One region of the Streptococcus sp. 151470009-6 genome, then DNA from elsewhere that is predicted to be linked to it. Evidence: predicted binding sites of a transcription regulator. Region 1 holds the regulator's gene; the other holds the start of a gene.
What was found. Region 1 encodes CtsR, which represses protease genes until heat stress. Its sites were predicted from a motif close to TTGGTCAAAAAAGGTCAAANA; they were not measured.

Region 1 (7,966 bases):
TCTTTTTCATAAACGTTTTACCTTTTTATACTTTTTGATATTTTTGTTTTCTATGTTTTTATTATATACTATATTTTTGTTTTGTCAATAGTTTTTTATCATTTTTTATAAAAAAGTAGCAAAAAAGAATCAGGATTCCTCCTGATTCTCTAGTTTTAAGCAATATCAAATTTTAATTGACCAGCTTTGACACCAATCTTGAGAGTCTTGCCTGCTACCAGTTCTCCCTTGAGGAGGAGCTCAGCTAGCTTGTCTTCCACCTCTGTTTGCAGTGTTCTGCGAAGTGGGCGAGCTCCCATTTCTGGATTATAACCTTGGCTTGCCAGTAACTTCAACGCTGAAGCTTGCAGTTTCAAGTCGATGCCTTTCTCTGCTAGGCTAGCAATCAATGGTTTAACCATAATCTTGACAATTTCTTGCATGTGTTTGCTATCTAAGCTGTGGAAGACCACCTTTTCATCAATACGGTTAATAAACTCTGGTCGATAAGCTTTTTTCAACTCTTCAAAGATTCGTTTTTCCATATTTTCCTGGTCAAAACGAATGTCTTTAGCGCCAAAGCCAACAGTCTTGTCATCACGAAGAGCCGTCGCACCAAGGTTTGACGTCATGATGATAATAGTATTTGAAAAGTCCACCTTGCGTCCCTTGCTATCTGTCAAGACACCGTCGTCCAGAACCTGCAAGAGGACATTAAAGATGTCTGGGTGGGCCTTCTCTACCTCATCAAAGAGGAGAACGGAGTATGGTTTGTTGCGAACCTTCTCAGTCAACTCCCCACCTTCTTCGTAGCCCACATAGCCTGGAGGAGCTCCATTGAGACGGCTGGCCGCAAATTTCTCCATATACTCACTCATATCAAAGCGGATAAGGGCTGATTCGTCATCAAAGAGAACTTCTGCCAGAGCCTTTGCCAATTCGGTCTTGCCGACTCCTGTCGGCCCTAGGAACATAAAGGAACCAATCGGACGCTTGTGACTGCGAATACCAGACTGATTGCGGCGAATGGCACGGCTAATACTTGAAACAGCTTGATCTTGACCGATGACACGTTTGTGCAGTTCCGCTTCCAAATTCAGGTATTTCTTGGCATCCGTTTGTGTCAGTTTTTGAACTGGAATTCCTGACAAACGGCTCAAAGTGGTTAAAATATCAGATTCTGTTACCAAGTCTTTATAGACAGGGACTTCCTGCTCTTTTGCGATTAGCTGGCCTGCTTGTTTCCACTTGCCATCCATCAAGGCCTTGTCAGCTGGACTCAAGTCGGATTCGTCCATTATCACATGCTTGGATTTGTTTTGCACAGTTGCTGCTGCCTCATCCAAGAGGTCGATAGCAGAGTCTGGCAAGTGACGACTGGTCAGGTAACGATGTGCCATCTTAACAGCTGTTTCGACAGCTTCATCTGTGATTTTCACACGGTGGTGTTTCTCATAGGTAGCCTTCAAACCTTGCAAAATAGTCATGCTATCAGCTAGACTTGGCTCATCAATCGTCACTTTGGCAAAACGACGAGAAAGGGCAGCATCCTTTTCGATGTGTTTTTGGTATTCTTCCTGAGTAGTTGCACCAACCGTTCTCAAAGTTCCACGTGCCAAGGCTGGCTTCAAGATATTGGCCGCATCTAGAGTCGAATCAATACCGCTACCAGAACCCATGATGGTGTGAAGTTCATCAATAAAGAGGATTACTTTACCATCTTCTTCGATATCCTTGATGATATTGTTCATGCGCTCTTCAAAATCTCCACGGAAACGTGTCCCCGCAACAACATTCATCAAATCAAGCTCCAAAACGCGCATCTTGGCCATTTCCGCAGGTACATCCCCACTAGCAATACGCTGGGCAAGGCCAAGGGCCAGAGCTGTTTTTCCGACACCAGCATCTCCAACCAAGACAGGATTGTTCTTGGTCTTCCGACTCAAAATCTGAATCATACGTGAGATTTCCTTGTCACGACCGATAACTGGCTCTAACTTGCCAGAGCGCGCTTGCTCCGTCAGGTCATGCGTGTAGTCCTCTAGACCGCCACTTGGATTCTGAGGCATGCCCATCATATTGGCCATGGAATTTTGCTTGTCTGCTACCGTGCGATGGCGTTGACGCAAAGCCTTAAGGTCTTCTCTTGTCCAACCTGCACGTTCCTCTAAATTGCGACGAAGAGCAGCAATTCTGACCTGATCTTTCTGGTCTTCATAAGAAAAGCCTGCTCTCTCCAAAATGCGAGTTGCCAAGGCATTGCCATCATGCAAAATCGCATAGAGGACATGCTCTGTCCCTAGCACCTTAGCATGGACCACTGAGGCCACATACTCTGCTTCTGCAAAGAGAACCTCCAAACGATGGGAAAAGGGCAATTCCGTAAAGGTTTCGTCTTGGCTATAGTCCGTTTCAGTCAGTTCTAAAGCAACCTCTTCTAAACGGTCCATTTCATAAGGATAATCATTTAGAGTCGCCCCTGCCACACTGTAACTGTGATTAGACATGGCAATCAATAGATGCCAAGACTCTAGGTAACGAGCTCCAAAATGGCCCGCAACCATGTAGGCACTCTCGATACATTCATTCAATGCTTTTGAATAGTTCATCTTACTTCTCTTTTCTATCTACCTCTTGTAATAGCTGTCGGAGCATATTGGCACGGACAACTGAGGATTCTTCCCCTAGGACACGATCCGTTGCTACAGAAGTCAGCAAGGTCATCTCCTGCTTGGTCATCAAGTCCTGCTCCACCAAAAGCTGGAGAATATCCTCATAAATCTCCTGACTAACTCGCTCACCAATCGAGTACAGCAAATCGCGGAGCATCTCATGATGATTGGAAAACTCAATCCGTCCTATGCGAATGTAGCCTCCGCCACCACGCTTACTCTCAACCAAGTATCCTCTGCTTTCAGTAAAACGTGTCTTGATGACATAGTTGATCTGACTCGGCACAACCTGAAAGGTATCCGCCAACTGACTCCGCTGCAATTCCACGATACCAGATTGGTCTAAAATTGCCTTGATATAGGCTTCGATATGATCTGATGTATTTTTAAATCTCATAGTAAATCAAACTCCTTCTTTGAACCTTGACTATCTTTGACTATTATACCGAAATTTTTGATTTTTTTAAAGGAAAAGGGAGCAAGTTGCGAAGATTATTATAAAATATCCAAAAACAAAAAGATGGGACCGTAAAACGGTCACCATCATTTTGCTTTATTCAAAGTTAAGATTAGTCAACTTTTTTAGCACGGTATACAAGTCCTGCCAAAGCTGCAAGAACTAGACCAAGAATAGTAGAGAATGCTGTAAAGTCTGCTCCACCAGTGTTTGGCAAATCTCCCTTAGGTTGTTCACCCTTAGGTTCTTCCTTAGGTTCTTCTTTTTTCGGTTCAGTATACGTGTTAGTGATTGTTGGGTTGTTACCTGTAACTTCTGTTACAAGTTGACCTGCACCATTATCTGTCACTGTTACTGTCACTTTGTAAGAATTTTCATCATATTTGATATTCGTATCGTCACCTTTTACTTCAGTAATAGTGTAAGTGTGCTCTCCTGCTGTTGCGAAATCAATTGCTTTGAAAGTAACAGTACCGTCTGCAGCATTTGTAGCTGTCTCAACGACTGTGTCACCTTGTTTAAGTTCAAACTTAAACTGACCTGCTGCAAGTTCTTTACCTTTACCGTTCAAGACTTTCTTAGCTGTGAAAGTTACTTGTGTTGAAGACGCAACATAAGTGTTTGTGAAGGTTGGGTTGTTGTCAGTTACAGTCGCAACAAGTTTGCCTGCACCGTTATCAACAACTTCAACTGTCACTTTATGTGTAGCAGTATCGTATGTCACACCTGCTTCGCTACCTTCTTTTTCAGTGATAGTGTAAGTGTGCTCTCCTGCTTCTGTATAGGTAACCTTAAAGGCAACTTCTCCTGAAGCAGTATTCGTAGCCGTAGCTACAACTGCATCGTTTTCTTTCAATTCGAAAGTATAAGCATCAGCTACAAGTTCTTTACCTGTAATCTTCTTAGTTGCTTTGATTACAGCATCTGTTTCAGCGGCTTTATAAACGTTTGTGAATGGACGTTCTGCATCCGCATTTTCTACAGTCGCAACCAATTGACCTCGACCGTTATCTACTACATTCACTTTAACTGTGTAAGATTCAGTTGAGTAAGTCACACCTGCTTCTGTTCCTGATTTTTCAGTGATAGTGTAAGTGTGCTCGCCTGCTTCTGTGTAGTCAACCTTAAAGGCAACTTCGCCTGAAGCAGTATTCTTAGCCGTAGCTACAACTGCATCTTTTTCTTTCAATTCGAAAGTATATGCATCAGCTACAAGTTCTTTACCATTCAAGACTTTCTTAGCTTTGATTGTCGCGCTTGTTGAAGCTGCTTTATAAGTGTTAGTGAAGACACGTTCTGCATCCGCATTTTCTACAGTCGCAACCAATTGACCTTGACCGTTATCTACTACAGTCACTTTAACTGTGTGAGATTCTGTTGAGTATGTCACACCTGCTTCGCTACCTGCTTTTTCAGTGATAGTGTATGTGTGGTCGCCTGCTTCTTTGTACTCAATATCTTTGAAAGTAACCGTACCGTCTGCAGCATTTTTAGCTGTTGCGACGACTTCGTCACCTTCTTTAAGTTCAAACTCATATTTGTCAGCTTCTAGAGCTTTACCATCCAAGACTTTCTTAGCTGTAATAGTTGCACTTGTTGTAGCTGCTTTATAAGTATTGGTGAAAGTTGGGTTGTTATCAGTTACAGTCGCAACAAGTTGGCCTGCACCGTTATCTGTAACTGCTACCTTAACTTCGTGTTTAGCAGTGTCATATGTCACACCTTTTTCACTACCTGCTTTTTCAGTGATAGTGTATGTGTGGTTGCCTGCTGCTGCGTACTTGATATCTTCGAAAGTAACAGTACCGTCTGCTGCGTTTGTCGCTGTTCCGATTACTTTGTCACCTTCTTTAAGTTCAAACTCATATTTACCTGCTTCAAGGGCTTTACCATTCAAGACTTTAGTAGCCGTGATAGTAGCACTTGTTGTAGCTGCTTTATAAGTGTTGGTGAAGGTTGGGTTGTCACCTGTAACAGCTGCAACAAGTTGGCCTTGACCGTTATCTGTAACTTTTACCTTAACTTCGTGTTTAGCAGTGTCGTATGTCACACCCCCTTCACTACCTGCTTTTTCAGTGATAGTGTAAGTGTAGTCACCTGCTGTTTTGAACTCAATTTCTTTGAAAGTCACAGTACCGTCTGCAGCATTTGTAGCTGTGTCAACGACTTTGTCACCTTCTTTAAGTTCGAACTCGTATTTATCTGCTTCAAGCGCTTTACCGTTCAAGACTTTAGTAGCTGTGATAGTTTCTTTAGCTGGTTTAGCTTTATAAACGTTTGTGAAAGTAAGGTTTTCAGCACCTGTTGGAGTTGCAACGAGTTGACCTTGGCCGTTATCTTTAACGACTACTGTTACTTCATAAGCATTTGGATCGTATTCAACTCCGGCTACATCACCTGCTTTTTCAGAGATAGTGAATGTACGAGTTTCTTCTTTTGTGAACGTAAGTTTTGGAAATTGAATCTTACCGTTTGCATCGTTTGAAACAGTGTGGAGAACTGCTCCGTTTTCTTTTTCTTTCAACTCAAATTCAAATTGGCCAGCCTCAATAGCTTTACCCTTCAAGACTTTATTGGCTTCAAGTTGAAGTTTTGCTTCTTTAACAGCGTATGTGTTGGTAAATTCTTTCTTAGAATCTTCAAATTTGACGCTCGCTAATTTTTCACCCAAAACATCTTCTACTGTTACAGTCGCTTTAAGGACGTTCGCATCATAAGTGTATCCAGGTTTGTTATCATTAACTTCTTTAATGGTATATTTAAAAGTTCCTGCTTCTTTGTATTTGATTGCCTCAAACTTCACTTTACCATTTTCATCATTTTTGACAGTTTGTAAAACATTCCCCTGATCATCTAGCAGTTGGAAACTAAATGCATCTTTTTCAAGAGTTTTACCATTAAGTTTCTTAGTCACTTCTAGAGCAACCTCATCCGATTTGGTACCTACACCAATACCGTCAGTAGTTGTAATTGGTGCAAAACCTTCAAATTCTATTGGTTGGGCTTCCTCGTTTGTAGTGACAGTTACATTGTTCAATACACGTTTAGTAACTGGATTGACTGGTTTAGTCAAACGAGTACGATACATGATATAAAGCCCTTTATGATCTAAGGTTCCATCACCATTAGGTGTAATTGTAAAATGATTTTTATCGGTTACTTGTACATGAGCCTTATCCAATTTTGTTCTTCCATAACCATTTTCCCAATCTGGGAAGTAGTATCCTGTAATGTCACTTGCAAGAACTTGCCCATCTGGAATAGTATCTTGGATATTAACTCCAGTGTAAGATTTTGCATAGCGGTTAACACGGATACGCCAGTTTACATAATTAGGATCGTCTGAGTCTTGAACTCCCCATTTAGTAAATCCAGTTGGGTCAACGTCTGGAACGATACGAGTCAAATGATAAACTCCTGCACCAGGAATGTTGATTTCATATTCCCTATTCTTTTCAACATGGTCTGCCCACACTACAGTAAATGATGCAACAATTTGCTTGTTCTCATTAAACTTCTTAAAGTACTCTTCGTTTGTTACTGTAATCTTAGCAGTATTGGTTGCTTTCTCAGTTGTCAGTGTTGCAATCGTTTCACCGTTCGGAGCTTTCAAATCTGTAGTAGAATCTACTTCGATTTTAAACTCATTTGGAACGTGATAAACCATGAAATCACCGTTTTTCAGAGTTACATTGTCTGGGAATGCGTAAGTTGTTTTAAGATAGAACTTACCTTCACCATATTTGGCATGATCGACTAATCGGTTTGTATTAATCGTCGGCTCTGTAGTCAAAGTGTACTCTGATTCAGTTTTTTCGGCAGCACTAACAACGCTATTCAATCTTAGCAAAGGTACAAAGACCGACACTACTAGTAGCAAGGCCATCAAGCCATGAAAGAGTTTGCTAGTTCTCTTTTTCACCACATTATCCTCCTTATTGTCTATAATGGTTCAATTATATTATACAGTTCCATTACAAAATGTCAACTAAAATTTAATTATTTTTATATTAACTTACCATTTCTTTAAATAATAAGCCTAATCATGCATGTTCATCAGCTTTGAAACAAAAAATACAAGCAAGGATTTCGCTTGTATTTAATATATACTAATTTCTTAAAAGGCTACGTATTTAATCCCAATTCTGCTAATATTTGACGTTTATAGGCAATTTTTTGAACTTCCTTGTCTTCGCTCTGGGACCAATCTAGTTTAACTTCTGAAACAATCTGCCCAGGCCGATTTTTTAGGATATAGATGCGGTCACTGAGATTGAGGGCCTCTTCGATACTATGCGTGATGATCAAGGTCGTCAGCTGCAACTGCTTGTGAATCTCCAGATACCAAGCGTGGAGTTCCATCTTTGTCATCTCATCCAAGGCACTAAAGGCCTCATCCAAGAGAAAGAGCTTGTGCCCGAAAAGGTGGGTACGAAGCAAGGCTACACGCTGACGCATCCCTCCACTGAGTTCGTGAGGATACTTGTCCCGTACAGCTGTCAACTGGAAGGTCGCAAGGATGTCATCCGCTCGGGCAACGGCTTCTGCCTTATCCACCTTTTGAATCAAGAGGGGCAGGATGATATTGCCAAGCACCGTCTTGTGCTCCAAGAGGAGATCCTTTTGCAACATATAACTCACGCGCCCCTTGGGATTTTCCTCGCCATCAAGAACAATTCTTCCCGACTGGACTTCTAAAATTCCTGCAATCAGATTAAAGAGGGTGGTCTTTCCAACACCACTTGGACCTAGGATAGAAACTACTTCACCTGAAGTCACCTGCAGGTTGATGTCCTCTAAAATCTTTTCATCGCCATAGGCATAGCTTACGTGTTCTAGTCTAATTTCTGTCATTACT
Region 2 (7,966 bases), on a different contig from region 1:
ATAACACTGTAGAAAGATAAGAGGATAAAGAGGGCAAAGGCACCAATCCAACCGATAAAGTTGTACTTGCTATTCTTGCCAAGTTTTCCAAAGGTTTTAATTGCTGAAACACCAGCGCTACGGCCTAGGGCGAACTCAGCAAGCAAGAGCGGGAAACCGATTAAAATGGTAGAAATGAGAAAGACCAGTAAAAAGCCTCCACCGCCATTTGCAGCAGTCATGTAGGGAAACTTCCAAACGGCACCAAGACCGATGGCTGAACCAGCAGATGCTAGAATAAAGCCAAGTTTCGAGCCCCATTGCGATTTTTCTGACATAGTTAAACTCCAATCTCGTTTTTTAAAATAAGAAAAGGCTACTTGAGTTGTCAAATAGCCTTCTCTCAATGGCTCTTTATGAGCCTTCTGTTTGATTGATAGACTTGACTATCCTATCATGTTTTCTAATGTCTGTCAAGAAAACCATTTTCAAGTTTTCACACCTTTCACAAAAAGTTAAAAATGTTTCGCAAAAACGCTTGACTCTGACCTAAGGGGAGGGTTTATACTATTCTTGTAAGGAGGAAATCATGTACCATATAAAAGAAGCTGCGCAGCTTACAGGTGTCTCTGTCAAGACCCTGCACCACTATGACAAGATAGGACTCTTGATTCCCTTGAAGTCGGAAAACGGCTATCGAACCTACAGTCAAGAGGATTTGGAACGCCTTCAAGTCATTCTTTACTATAAATATCTAGGTTTTTCTTTAGAAAAAATAGCAGAGCTGTTAAAGGAAGATAGATCAGATTTGTTGCCTCACTTGACTAGACAGTTGGACTATTTGACTCGAGAAAGGCAACATCTAGATACCTTGATTTCCACCTTGCAAAAAACCATTCAAGAACAAAAAGGAGAAAGAAAAATGACCATTGAGGAAAAATTCACGGGATTTAGCTATCAAGACAACCAAAAATACCACCAAGAAGCGATAGAGAAATATGGGCACGAAGTCATGGATCAAGCCCTCGAGCGACAAAAAGGTCGTGAAGATGAGTCTACGGCCGCCTTTAACCAAGTCTTTCAAACTTTGGCACAAAATCTTCAAGCTGGTTTACCTGCAACAGCAGCCGAAAACCAAGAGCAAGCAGCCAAGCTCTTGCAAGCCATTCGTACTTATGGATTTGACTGCTCTATTGAAGTCTTCGGTCATATCGGAAAAGGATACGTCTACAACCCAGAGTTTAAGGAAAACATTGACAAGTTTGGACCTGGAACAGCCCAGTACACATCAGATGCCATTGCAGCTTACGTTCAGACACAGACAAAATAAAAATCAGCGGAGTTACCTCTGCTGATTTTTTCTGGTTTCAAGTACTATTTGGTTAATAGTTTTTCAACTACGTTTAACTTTCGCATGGTCAGAACCACGCCAAACAATTTTTCAAGATAGTTGGTATTGAGCTTTTTTTGTTTTGCAGTTCTAGGAAGATAGAGGTAGAGACAGTAATCGCCTACACAGATTTCTTCCTCGCCGTAGTCAGTTTTCAATTTTTCTAGTGGCAGACTTTGGATAAGTCCTTGATAAAGAATTACATGCACACGATCATGAAGATAGTCTTCTTTAAATGGATTCTCATGAACAATCTTTTCAAAATCGTTCTTATTCTTGATAACCATTTTTAAGTCGGCCCCAATTTTTTCCTGTATCAAAGTATGAACGCGTTCTCGTATTTCTTCTAAATCTGAGTCACTCTCAAGAATGATATTCCCACTTTGAATATAGGTTCGAACGTGTTCTCGTATTTCTTCTAAATCTGAGTCACTCTCAAGAATGATATTCCCACTTTGAATATAGGTTCGAACGTGTTGAAAACCAGCTTCTGTCAAAATATCTACCAAATAAGACATTTTCGGGATAGCATTTTTTCCATTAGGAGTAACGCCTCTTAGTAAAATAATATGTTCCAAAGGACTTCCTTTCTTATTTGGTATTTATTGGATTGGAGCCTGCCACCCAGCCGGTACAGAGGGCAGAAGTGATGTTAAAGCCACCCGTGTGGGCATTGATATCCAGTACCTCGCCAGCAAAGTGGAGGCAAGATACCAGCTTACTTTCAAGGGTTTTAGGATTGATTTCCTTAAGACTGACGCCTCCTTTGGTGACAAAGGACTTAGCCAATGACATTTTACCAGTGACAGGAATTTTGAGAGACTTGATAGACTGGAGTAGTTGCTCGCGTTCTTTTTCAGTTAGTTGTTTGACTTTTTCAAGATAGCCTTGCACCAAAAATTCTGCCAAGCGTTCCGGAAGCAAGGTTTTTAAAGCATTTTTCAAGGATTTTTCCCGATTATCTTCTAGAAATGCAGCCAAGTCCTTCTCAGAAAGTTGAGGCAAGATATCGAGAGAGAGAACCTCCCCGCCTTTGACAAAGCTAGACATACGTAGGGCAGCAGGACCTGACAAACCAAAGTGGGTAAAGAGCAGATCATGAGTGATGACATGCTTGCCATAGCTTAGGGTCACGTCATCTAGGGAAATCCCCTGTAAGGACTTATGTGGAAAATCCGTTAATAAAGGACTTTCAGCAGCTTCAAGCTCGGTAATGGTGTGCTTAAAATGGCGAGCAATCTCGTGACCAAAACCAGTCGAACCAGTCGAAGGATAAGACTTACCACCTGTTGTGACAATCAGTTTATTACAAGTGAAGGTTTGGTCTGCGGACTTAAGGACAAACTGGTCATCTATTTTTTTAACCGAAACAATTTCAGTTTGAGTGAGAACTTGTCCTCCTAGCTCAGCGATTTTCTTTTCCAGCGCATCGATAATAGTCCGAGATTTGTCGCTGGCAGGAAAGACGCGGCCGTGGTCTTCAACCTTGAGTTTAACACCGTTTTCCGTGAAAAAGTTGATGATATCATGGTTATCAAACTGGGAGAAGACACTGTATAGAAAGCGCCCGTTACCAGGAATTCCAGCCAGAAGGTCATCTAAGCTTCCGTTATTGGTGACATTGCAACGGCCACCACCAGTACCAGCTAATTTTTTTCCGAGTTTCCGATTTTTTTCGATGAGAAGAGTTTTCTGACCATAAAAGCTACTGGAAATGGTAGCCATCATGCCAGCAGGCCCTCCACCGATGACAATAGTATCAAAATGTTTCATAGCTCTATTGTACCACAAAAAACAAGAGATGCTTGGCATCTCTTGTTGCTCATAATCTTAGTTAATTTCATATCCCATCAACAAACCGCCATCTTCTGCATAGAAACTACAAAGTCCAGAAGTTGGAAGAATCTTAATTTCAGCTTGGGGGAATGTTTCCAGCAAGCGTTCTGACAATTGCTGACAGAATTTTTCATTGCTGCGATGAGCCATGACGATACGGCCTCCAGCATAACCAGCCTTGATGAGTTCTTCATAGGCAGCCTGAAGAGATTTTTTAGCACCACGAGCCTTTTGGAGAAGTTCCAAGGTTCCAGTTTCACTTGCTTCACCAACCATACGGATATTGAGAAGCCCGACAACAGTACCGATAAGCTTGCTCAAGCGACCGTTCTTAACCAGGTTATCAACCTTGGCAAGAACGAACAACAACTTAGTTTTTTCTTGATAAGTAGTAATAACTTCAACCACTTCTTCAAAAGAAAGTCCTTGGTCAATCAAGGCATTGATTTTTTCAACGATCAAGTCAACTTCCCCACCAGCTGATAAGCTGTCGATTACATGAATCTGAATGTCAGGGTGTTCTTCAAGATAAATGTTTTTAGCTAATTGTGCACTATTGTGGCTACCAGAGAGAGTTCCAGTGATCGTCACCACAAAAATATGTTTGGCGCCTTCGAAAGCACGCAAGTAATCATCAGGGCTAGGACATGCTGATTTTGAAGCTTCAGAAGTTGCATACATAGTTTCCATCATGTGGTCAATGTCGAGATTGGCATCATCGATAAAGACCTGATCAGCTACTTGAATGGTTAAAGGAACACTCACAAATTCAGTATCGATAGCAAGAGTAGGCAGTTGACGATAATCACAACCAGAGTCAGCTACAATCTTCCAAGTCATAGAAATTCTCCATCTTTGTCACTTATACATTGACAAAGGTTCTGTCTTTTTTTACAATTATATCATGAAAGCCCTTGAAACAAAAGTACCACCTCTCTGTTGTCACAAGTAGAAAGAAATTGTTATGTCTGAACGCAAAATATCTGAAAAATCACTTGAAAATCTCAGAAAATCAAATCAAGAATCCAATTTCTTGACCAGAGAAGCGATTGAGACGGCTCTTTTGCAACTTCTGGAAAAAAAAGACTTAGCCAAGATCAGCATTTCAGAGCTGGTCAAACGGGCGGGCGTTTCTCGTGCTGCCTTCTATCGAAATTATGACTCCAAAGAAGAGATTTTGGAAAGCGTCTTTAAACGCAGTGTTCACAATATCATGGAACAGTTGAGCCATTACGATGTCAAAACGGATCTTTATCTGGTCTGGGTTCATCTTTTTCGGGCAGCCAAGAAAGAAGCTAAGGTTATCCAACTTGCTTTGGACTACCACTTGGAAAAGATTTTTGTCCAAGCTATGCAGGAATTTCTGGAAAAATACCACGGAAAATCAAAAGGCGTCAGCAGCTACCTTCATTCCTTTTGGAGTTCTGCCATCGTATCGGTTCTACTCAAATGGATCAAGGATGGAATGAAGGTTCCAGCTGAAAAAATTGCGGATTTACGCTTGCCATTTTTCAAAAAATAGGGGATAAGGAGAAGACTTATGACAGAAAAAAGACTGGCTTGGGATGAGTACTTTGCGGCTCAAGCCTTACTGATTGCCAATCGTTCGACCTGCAAACGTGCCAAGGTGGGAGCTGTCCTAGTAAAGGATAATAAGGTCATTTCAACAGGCTACAATGGTTCTGTATCAGGAACTGAGCACTGTATTGACCATGAATGTCTAGTTATTGAAGGACACTGTGTCCGAACCCTTCACGCCGAGGTCAATGCCATTTTACAAGGAGCCGAGCGAGGGGTTCCGAAAGGATTTACAGCTTATGTGACCCATTTCCCTTGTCTGAACTGTACAAAACAACTCTTACAAGTCGGTTGCAAACGTGTAGTCTATATCAACCAGTACCGTATGGATGACTATGCCAAATACCTCTATCAAGAAAAAGAGACCGAGCTGACCCATTTACCACTTGAGACTGTTCAAGGAGCTATCCAGGAAGCCAATTTAATTTAGAATTAAAAAAAATGAATGGTTTAGAGAGATTTTTAAACCATTTTTTGGTATAATGAGAAGAATAAATTGAAAGAAGGAATTCAGAAAATGGGAAAAATTGAAGTCATTAATCATCCACTTATTCAACACAAGTTGTCAATCTTGCGTCGTACAGACACTTCTACAAAAGCTTTTCGTGAGCTCGTAGATGAGATTGCAATGTTGATGGGATATGAAGTACTTCGTGATCTTCCACTTGAAGATGTGGAAATCGAAACACCAATCACAAAAACAGTTCAAAAACAATTGGCTGGTAAAAAATTGGCGATTGTCCCAATTTTGCGTGCAGGTATCGGAATGGTCGATGGACTATTGAGCTTGGTTCCAGCAGCGAAAGTTGGGCACATTGGTATGTACCGTGATGAAGAAACCCTTCAACCAGTTGAATACTTGGTGAAATTGCCTGAGGACATTGACCAACGTCAAATCTTTGTAGTGGACCCAATGTTGGCAACAGGTGGTTCAGCTATCTTGGCTGTAGATTCCCTTAAAAAACGTGGTGCTTCAAATATAAAGTTTGTCTGCCTAGTATCTGCTCCAGAAGGAGTGAAAGCTCTCCAAGAAGCACATCCAGATGTAGAAATTTTTACTGCAGCCTTGGATGAACGCTTGAACGAACACGGTTATATCGTTCCAGGTCTTGGAGATGCTGGAGACCGCTTGTTTGGTACTAAATAAAATTCCAAAGTAAATATTGAAACTAGAAGTTCGTTTTTGACTTGAAAGGAGGTTGAGTTTTTGTTTCTGTTTAGGTAATAGAGCAAAGATTTGACCTTTTTTGACCAAAATATTATAATAGTCATAACTTCAGTCATGTGACTAACAAAAATAAAAGTTAAAAGGAGAAATAAATGATTCCTGTAGTTATCGAACAAACAAGCCGTGGAGAACGTTCCTATGATATTTACTCTCGTCTTCTGAAAGACCGCATCATCATGCTAACAGGTCCAGTCGAAGACAATATGGCCAACTCCGTTATTGCCCAGTTGCTCTTCTTGGATGCCCAAGACAGTACAAAAGATATTTACCTTTATGTCAACACACCTGGAGGCTCTGTTTCAGCTGGTTTGGCAATCGTTGATACTATGAACTTTATCAAGGCAGATGTCCAAACCATCGTGATGGGAATGGCTGCATCTATGGGGACTGTTATTGCATCAAGTGGAGCAAAAGGCAAACGCTTCATGCTTCCAAATGCAGAGTACATGATTCACCAACCAATGGGTGGAACCGGTGGTGGTACCCAACAAACAGATATGGCAATCGCTGCAGAACACTTGCTCAAAACCCGTAAGACCTTGGAAAAAATCCTTGCAGATAACTCTGGTAAATCAGTTGAACAGATTCATGCAGATGCGGAACGTGATTACTGGATGAGTGCCCAAGAAACACTTGAATATGGCTTTATTGATGAAATCATGGCTAACAATTCTTTGAACTAATAATGCATGAAAGCAAACTCGACGGAGTTTGCTTTTTTTGATATAATAGGATAAGATTTCTTAGAAAGAGGCTTCCTCATGTTTGAAAAAACAAATCGATCAGGATTAATCATCTATCTCTACTATAATAGAGATGCGAAAAAACTACAGGAATATGGAGACATTTTCTATCATTCTAAAAAGCATCGCTACCTGCAACTTTATGTTCCGACTGAGAATCTAGAAAGCTTGGTTGAGAAATTAGCTAAGGAACGATTTATCAAAAAGGTAAGGCCTTGTCATATTCAAGAGTTAGAGACTCCCTTTGTTGGCAATCTCTATCGTAACGAAGAAAACGTTATCATTTAAAAAAATAAATAAATGTATTGACAATTTTCTGATAATTCGGTATATTCTTAACATACAATTTTTGAAACGACTATAAGGAGATTAAAAATGAAGAAAAAATTTGCCCTATCTTTTGTGGCTCTTGCTAGTGTGGCCCTTCTTGCTGCATGTGGTGAAGTTAAATCAGGAGCGTCAAACACAACTGGAAATCCAGTAGACGAAAAAACAATCAAAATCGGTTTTAACTTTGAAGAGACAGGTGCTGTAGCTGCTTACGGTACAGCTGAACAAAAAGGTGCCCAACTTGCTGTAGACGAAATCAACGCTGCAGGTGGAATCGATGGAAAACAAATCGAAGTTGTAGACAAAGACAACAAGTCAGAAACTGCTGAAGCAGCTTCTGTTACAACAAACCTTGTTACCCAATCAAAAGTAGCAGCTATTGTAGGACCTGCGACATCTGGTGCAACTGCTGCAGCTGTAGCTAACGCTACTAAAGCTGGAGTGCCATTGATTTCACCAAGTGCTACTCAAGACGGTTTGACTAAAGGTCAAGATTACTTATTTATTGGAACATTCCAAGATAGCTTCCAAGGGAAGATTATTTCTAACTATGTAACAAACAAATTGAATGCTAAGAAGGTTGTTCTTTATACTGATAATGCTAGTGACTATGCTAAAGGTATTGCTAAATCATTCCGCGAATCCTATAAGGGTGAGATTGTAGCAGATGAAACGTTTGTAGCAGGTGATACTGACTTCCAAGCAGCCCTTACTAAAATGAAAGGGAAAGAGTTTGACGCTATCGTAGTTCCAGGTTACTACACAGAAGCTGGTAAAATTGTAAACCAAGCTCGTGGAATGGGAATTGATAAACCAATCATTGGTGGTGATGGATTTAACGGTGAAGAATTTGTTCAACAAGCAACTGCTGAAAGAGCATCA

Region 2: clpP (ATP-dependent Clp protease proteolytic subunit ClpP) is a predicted target of CtsR. The motif match lies at 6,018-6,038, and genes of this name have one in related genera.

Annotation. Positions count from the first base shown of each region.
Region 1 covers NZ_JBSEZF010000003.1:6,340-14,305, reverse strand. The annotation lists gene ACUW6H_RS05150 (AAA family ATPase) at 1-10, opposite strand, end outside; gene ACUW6H_RS05145 (ATP-dependent Clp protease ATP-binding subunit) at 156-2,588, opposite strand; gene ACUW6H_RS05140 (CtsR family transcriptional regulator) at 2,590-3,048, opposite strand; gene ACUW6H_RS05135 (Spy0128 family protein) at 3,221-7,030, opposite strand; gene ACUW6H_RS05130 (ABC transporter ATP-binding protein) at 7,234-7,962, opposite strand; gene ACUW6H_RS05125 (ABC transporter substrate-binding protein) at 7,962-7,966, opposite strand, start outside.
Region 2 covers NZ_JBSEZF010000001.1:88,785-96,750, forward strand. The annotation lists gene ACUW6H_RS00445 (sodium-dependent transporter) at 1-317, opposite strand, end outside; gene ACUW6H_RS00450 (MerR family transcriptional regulator) at 569-1,309, shown strand; gene ACUW6H_RS00455 (DUF1697 domain-containing protein) at 1,354-1,947, opposite strand; gene ACUW6H_RS00460 (NAD(P)/FAD-dependent oxidoreductase) at 1,961-3,142, opposite strand; gene ACUW6H_RS00465 (DegV family protein) at 3,200-4,045, opposite strand; gene ACUW6H_RS00470 (TetR/AcrR family transcriptional regulator) at 4,170-4,727, shown strand; gene ACUW6H_RS00475 (deoxycytidylate deaminase) at 4,746-5,213, shown strand; gene upp (uracil phosphoribosyltransferase) at 5,301-5,930, shown strand; gene clpP (ATP-dependent Clp protease proteolytic subunit ClpP) at 6,104-6,694, shown strand; gene ACUW6H_RS00490 (YlbG family protein) at 6,773-7,042, shown strand; gene ACUW6H_RS00495 (ABC transporter substrate-binding protein) at 7,130-7,966, shown strand, end outside.